DNA from 2 places in the Streptomyces sp. NPDC052301 genome. Region 2 is predicted to be linked to the other one. Evidence: riboswitches for the same ligand, from Rfam matches in the RefSeq annotation. Region 2 holds a riboswitch; the other holds the start of a gene.
What was found. A riboswitch is a leader RNA that binds a small molecule or an ion and turns the genes downstream of it on or off. The one in region 2 is predicted to bind cobalamin.

Region 1: another riboswitch for cobalamin. It lies ahead of ACIHEJ_RS14145 (cobalamin biosynthesis protein); the one in region 2 lies ahead of ACIHEJ_RS02265 (HoxN/HupN/NixA family nickel/cobalt transporter).

The regions. Positions count from the first base shown of each region.
Region 1 is NZ_JBIUBE010000004.1:687,457-690,849, reverse strand. It holds gene ACIHEJ_RS14155 (anion permease) at 99-1,349, shown strand; gene ACIHEJ_RS14150 (hypothetical protein) at 1,385-1,612, shown strand; cobalamin riboswitch at 1,741-1,884, shown strand; gene ACIHEJ_RS14145 (cobalamin biosynthesis protein) at 1,985-2,929, shown strand; gene ACIHEJ_RS14140 (cobyric acid synthase) at 2,926-3,393, shown strand, end outside.
Region 2 is NZ_JBIUBE010000001.1:550,800-554,192, forward strand. It holds gene ACIHEJ_RS02255 (hypothetical protein) at 1-128, shown strand, start outside; gene ACIHEJ_RS02260 (ArsR/SmtB family transcription factor) at 715-1,107, opposite strand; cobalamin riboswitch at 1,187-1,377, shown strand; gene ACIHEJ_RS02265 (HoxN/HupN/NixA family nickel/cobalt transporter) at 1,404-2,513, shown strand; partial or broken gene ACIHEJ_RS02270 (ABC transporter substrate-binding protein) at 2,679-3,029, opposite strand; gene ACIHEJ_RS02275 (histidine phosphatase family protein) at 3,151-3,393, shown strand, end outside.

The sequences.
Region 1 (3,393 bases), on a different contig from region 2:
GCGTTGCCGACACCGCGACGCCTGCCTCAGTTCATCTTCCGTTCACCCAGGTTGCCTACGTTCATCCAGCCAATGACCTCGAACGATTGCCTGGGTAAATGGAAAGCTTCTCGCTGATCCTCGCGATTGTGGTGGTAACCGCACTCGCGTTTGATTTCACGAACGGTTTCCACGACACCGCCAACGCGATGGCCACCACCATCTCGACAGGCGCCCTGAAGCCCAAGATCGCGGTGGTCATGTCCGCCGCGCTCAACCTGGTGGGCGCCTTCCTCTCCGTGGAGGTCGCGAACACGATCTCCAAGGGTCTCGTCGACGAGACCGGCATCCGGCCCGAGGTCATCTTCGCCGCCCTGGTCGGCGCGATCCTCTGGAACCTGCTGACCTGGCTGGTGGGCCTCCCCTCCAGCTCCTCGCACGCCCTGATGGGCGGTCTGATCGGCGCCACCGTCGCCTCGGCCGGCTTCGGTGCCGTGCACGGCGACGTGCTGGTCACCAAGGTGCTGCTGCCGGCGGTCGCCGCGCCGGTCGTGGCGGGCGTCGCCTCGATGCTGGCCACCCGCTTCTCCTACGGCGTCGGCGGCAAGGCCGAGGGCGAGGCCACCCGCAAGGGCTACCGCGCCGGGCAGATCGCCTCCGCCGGCCTGGTCTCCCTGGCCCACGGCACCAACGACGCCCAGAAGACGATGGGCATCATCACCCTCGCGCTGATCGCGGGCGGCGCCATCGCCCCGGGCTCCAACCCTCCCACCTGGGTGATCCTCTCGGCCGGCCTGGCCATCGCGCTCGGCACCTACATCGGCGGCTGGCGCATCATCCGCACCATGGGCACGGGCCTGACCGAGCTCGAGCCGCGCCAGGGCTTCGCCGCCCAGACCAGTGCCGCGACCGCCATCCTGGCCTCCTCGCACCTCGGTTTCTCCCTCTCCACCACGCACGTCGTCTCCGGCTCGGTGATGGGCGCGGGCCTCGGCCGCAAGGGCGGGGTGGTCCGCTGGTCCACCGCGACCCGCATGGCCGTCGCCTGGGTGCTCACCCTCCCGGCCGCCGCGCTGGTCGGCGCCGGCGCCGAGTCCGTCACCGACCTCGGTGACTGGGGCACCGCCGTCGTCGCCGTCTTCCTGGTCGCCTCGAGCGCCGCGATCTGGAAGATCTCCCGGCGGGAGGTCGTCGACCACACCAACGTCGTCGCCGACACCGAGGAGCCGGCCGGCGTGGTGACCACCGCCATCGCCGCGGTGACCCCGCCTCCCGCGGGCCAGATCACCGAGGACCTGAAGGCCACGATCGCGGCTCCGGCCCCCGCCGAGCCCGCGGCCCCGGCCGTCCCGCCGGCCGCCACCGTCTGACCCCGGTCACCCCGGTTACTGAAGGAAGCATCCCCATGAAGATCGACTGGGCGGCCCTCGGCTCCGTCTTCGGCGTCAGCCTCGCCTTCACGGTGGGCCTGGTGGCCCTCTTCACCCTCGGCATCAACGGTCTGGCCCGGCGTGAGAAGGCCGCCGCCCAGGGCGACTCCGCCGCCCTCGCCGTCACCGGCGCCTACGTCTGCTTCGCGGCCTGCGCGGCGGCGGTGGCGTACGGCATCTACCTGATCGTGGCCAAGGCCTGATCGAGCATCACGAAGGCTCCCCTCCGTCGGCGACGGAGGGGAGCCTTCGCCGTGCCCAGGGGCCACGGACGCCCCACTGTGTGGGGATCGGCACACTCTCCCCGTCCAGGTCAACGGCAAGTTGACGGCCCTTCCGGGGCCGTGGTGGACTGCCCACGCCATGTACGGCGGCAGGAGAGGAAGCCGGTGCGAATCCGGCGCGGTCCCGCCACTGTCACCGGGGAAGAACTTCCCGGGAGCCAGGAACTCTCACCGCCGAATCTCGTCGAACCAGGGCGCGGACACCCTGAGTGAGGACCTGTATCGCCATGCTCGGCTGCCGTTCGAGGACCACTACCAGGCGCACTCCCGCTCCCACGGCCGGCTGAGCCGATGGGTGCCGATCGCTCCTACGCGTACGGCGCCGCCGCCGGCCTTCTCGGTGACCTGCTCCTCGGCGATCCGCGCCGCGGGCATCCGGTGGCCGTGTTCGGGCGGGCGGCCGCGGCCGTGGAACGCGCGTTGTGGCACGACCACCGCGGCTGGGGTGCGCTGCACACCGCCGTGTGCGCCGGAGGCGCCGTCGCCCTCGGCTCGGTGGCCGCACGCGCCGTACGCCCCTCCTCCGCCGCCTCCGCCGCGCTGACCGCCGCGGCCACCTGGGCCGTCGTCGGCGGCACCTCGCTGGCCCGCGAGGCCCGCACGATCGGCCGCGCCCTCGAAGCCGGGGACGTCGAGGCCGCCCGGGCCCGGCTGCCGCACCTGTGCGGCCGGGACCCGCAGGCGCTGGACGCCGACGGGATCGCCCGGGCCGTGGTCGAGTCCGTCGCCGAGAACACCTCCGACGCCGTCGTGGGCGCCCTGGTGTGGGGTGCCGTGGCGGGCGTGCCCGGGCTGCTCGGGTTCCGCGCCGTCAACACCCTGGACGCGATGGTCGGTCACACGTCGCCCCGCCACCGGCGCTACGGCTGGGCCTCCGCGCGCCTGGACGACGTCGCCGGCTGGCCGGGGGCCCGGCTGACCGCCGTGCTCGCCGCCCTCGCCGGCCCCGATCCCCGCGGTGCCGTACGGGCCTGGCGGGACGACGCGGCCAAGCACCCGAGCCCCAACGCCGGTCCCGTCGAGGCGTCGTTCGCGGGGGCGCTGGGGGTGCGGCTGGGCGGCACGCTGTCGTACGGCGGCCGGGTCGAGCACCGCCCCGTGCTCAACGGAGCGTCCGGACGCGCCGTTCGGGTCACCGACATCGACCGGGCCGTACGGCTCTCCCGCCGCGTCGGCCTGCTCGCGCTCGGCGTCACCGTCGCCGCGCGCCGACTCGTGAAGGGACGTGGGAAGTGAACGGGGGTCTCCTCGTCGCCGGCACCACCTCCGACGCCGGCAAGAGCGTCGTGACGGCCGGGATCTGCCGGTGGCTCGTGCGCCAGGGCGTCAAGGTCGCGCCCTTCAAGGCGCAGAACATGTCCCTCAACTCGTTCGTCACGCGGGAGGGCGCGGAGATCGGGCGGGCCCAGGCCATGCAGGCCCAGGCGTGCCGGATCGAGCCGACCGCGCTGATGAACCCGGTGCTGCTGAAGCCGGGCGGCGAGCAGAGCAGCCAGGTGGTGCTGCTGGGCAAGCCGGTCGGCGAGCTGAGCGCGCGCGGCTACCACGGCGGGCGGCAGCAGAGGCTGCTCGGCACGGTGCTGGACTGCCTGGCCGAGTTGCGGGGCACGTATGACGCGGTGATCTGTGAGGGGGCGGGCTCGCCAGCGGAGATCAATCTGCGCCGGACGGACATCGTGAACATGGGGATCGCGCGCAAC
Region 2 (3,393 bases):
TTCTGCGGCGGCTGCACTTCGCCCCGGGGGAACTCGTACTCTCCGGTGAGGGGTCCCAGCCGGTCCACCGGCCCGTGCGGGAGTACTTCGTGAGGGATGCAGCCGACGGTGAGGGTGCGCTCGTATGACGACGGCAGTCGTGGTCGGCAGCGGGCCCAACGGCCTCGCGCCGCCCTCACCCTCGCCGCCGCGGGCGTGCGGGTCCGCGTCATCGAGGCGGCGGACGTCCTCGGCGGCGGCGCCCGCTCCGGCGAGCTGACCCTGCCCGGCCTGGTGCACGACGAGTGCTCCGGCTTTCACCCCATGACGCCCGGCTCGGCCTTCGCCCAGCGGTTCGACCTGGCCGGGGCCGGCCTGACCTGGCGCTGGGCCCCGGCCGAGTTCGCACACCCGCTCGACGGCGGGCGCGGCGCGGTCGCGGTCCGGTCGGTGGCCGAGACCGCCGCCGGGCTGGGAGCGGGCGGCCGGGGGTGGCGGCGCACGTTCGGGCCGCTCGCGCAGCGGTTCGGGACGATCAGCCGGGAGTTCCCGCAGTCGGTGCTGCACGTTCCGCGGCACCCGGTCCACCTGGCCCGGCTCGGCGTCTACGCCGGACTGCCGGCCACGCTGCTGGCGCGCCGCTTGCGCACACCGGAGGCCCAGGCCCGGCGCCGACGCCCACGGCATGTGCGGCTGCAACGCCGCGCGGCGCGCACTCGCCCGGCTCCGACGGCGTCAGGCGGTGCCCCGGGGCGGTGCCCCGCCCGCCACCGCCCCCTGGGACGCGCAGTGCTGCAGCAACGCCGAGACCGGGCCCTCGACGACTCGGTAGCGTACGACCCGGCCGTCCTTCTCGCCCTCCACGACACCCGCTGTCCGCAGCAGACGCAGGGCCTGCGACACGGCGGTGTCCCGCATCCCGGTGGCGACGGCCAGGTCGGAGACGGCGATGGGGCCCGCCTCGTGGAGGGCCAGCAGCAGGGACAGGCGCCCGGGGTCGGAGAGCAGGGAGAAGCGGTCGGCCCAGGCGCGTACCCGCTCGGGTTCGCCGACGGCTGCGATGGCGTCGCAGACCCGATGGCCGTCGATGGTCCGCTGCCCGGCACGTTCCGCGGGGACGAGATGCATGCGCCCATCATCGCAGGAGCCGACTCGGGCCTCCACAGCTGCGCAGTTGTGCAGCCTTGCAGCCTCCACCTCTCGCCTTCTAGGGTGGGCGGGCCGTGGTGTTCGGGAAGACCGGTGACAGTTCCTCAGGAACTCAGTCCGGAGCGGCCCTCGCCACTGTGATCGGGGAGTTCCCGCCCCATGCGTTGCCACTGGCCTCACGGCCGGGAAGGCAGGGGCGGGCGCGATGACCCGTCAGCCAGGAGACCGGCCACGGCAGCACGAAGCTGATCCACGAGGTGTTGGAGCGTGACCGTATGACCGTGTCCCGAGGCGTGCCCGAAAGCGCCGCCGCCCCGTCTTTCCGGTGGCGCCGTGAGGACACCGTCCGCACCGCCGGTCTGCTGGCCGTCATCGTCGCTCTGCACGTGGTCGCCTTCGGGATCCTCTTCGTGCTCGTGGTCCCGCACCACTACGAGGTCGGCTCCAGGGCGTTCGGGGTCGGCCTGGGCATCACGGCGTACACCCTCGGTATGCGGCACGCCTTCGACGCGGACCACATCGCCGCGATCGACAACACCACCCGCAAGCTGATGGCGGACGGCAAACGACCGGTCTCGGTGGGCTTCTGGTTCGCGCTCGGGCACTCCAGCGTGGTCGTCGTCATGGCCGCGCTGGTCGCCGGCGGCGCGAAGCTCGCGGGCACCCTGATGAACGACGGCTCCCGGACCCACCAGGTCCTCGGCACCGTGGGCACCACGGTCTCCGGCGGCTTCCTCTACCTGATCGCCGCCCTCAACCTCGTGGCGCTGTTCGGCATCGCCCGCGTCTTCAGGGCGATGCGGAACGGGAATTACGACGAGGCCGAGTTGGAGGCCCACCTCGACTCACGCGGGTTCATGAACCGCATCCTGGGCCGGCTCACCAGGTCCATCCGCCGCCCCGGCCAGATGTTCCCCCTCGGCTTCCTCTTCGGCATCGGCTTCGACACCTCGACCGAGGTGCTGCTCCTCGCCCTGGCCGGCAACGGCGCCGCCGCCGGCCTGCCCTGGTACGCAGTCCTGTGCCTGCCCCTTCTGTTCGCCGCCGGCATGAGTCTGTTCGACACCCTCGACGGCACCTTCATGAACTTCGCCTACCAGTGGGCGTTCTCCAACCCGGTGCGCAAGGTGTTCTACAACCTCACCATCACCGGCCTGTCCATCGCGGTCGCCTTCTTCGTCGGCACGATCGAGCTGGTCGGGGTGCTGCACGACAAGCTGGGCCTCAGCGACGACGTCTCCGGCTGGATCGCGGACCTGAACCTGGACAGCGTCGGCTACGTCATCGCCGGCCTGTTCGTGGTCGTCTGGGCCGCGGCCATCGGCTACTGGCGCCTGGCGAAGGTCGAGGAGCGCTGGAGCACCCGCACGGCCGACACCGGCTGACGGCACGGCACGGCCCCGCTCACCGCGACCGCGCTACGGGCGCCGTCTCCCGGCCTCGTAGTGGCTGGGCCTTCCGTCGAGTTCGACCAGGCGCCCGAGTGCGGCGGCCTCGGCCCGGGGCATGAGGGTCCAGGTGGCGTCGGCGCGGCGGAGGGCGACGGAGTGCGGGATCACGGTCCGGCCGAGCACCTCGACCTTCCGCGCCGCGTCGAGCGCGCCGGGCGGGATTCCCTTGCCGGGGGGGAAGCCCGTACCGATCACCTTGTCCCCTGCGCGGAGGCGCAGCAACAGCTCCAGACCGGAGGCGTTGCTGGTGACGATCCGCCTCGGGGTGCTGGAGAAGGTGGTCCTGGCGCCCGTGCAGTCGGTGACGGACACCGGTTGGGCGCCGGACCCGGCGTTCCCCGCCCGCCCCGGATCCTCGTCCGCCGAGCCCGTCCCCCCGCCGCCGCACCCCGCCACCAGCAGGCCGCCCAGCGCGACGGCCGCCGCACCGCCCCGCACTCGAGAACGCATCGGCCAACTCCCGGATCCACTCGGTACACGGGGGCCGAGCTCCGGACGAACCGTGTGGTGCCCGTCAGGTGATCGGAGAGGATGGGACGAAGACCCTGACGGTGACCGAAGGAGCAGCCCCGTGACCAGTCGCGTCACCCTCGTCTCGCCCGCGACGAGCCCGTCGCTGCGGCAGGCCCGTTTCTACGACGGCGACTCGATCGACGAGGTCGGCGCGACCCGCGCCCGTGAGGCCGCCGGATCGCTGCGCGCGCCCGCGCGGGTGGTCGCGTCGCCGAGTGCGCGCTGCCGGCAGACGGCGGCCGCGCTCGGCCTCGACGGCGTGGAGACACCGGAGTTGGCGGGCCTGGACGTGGGCCACTGG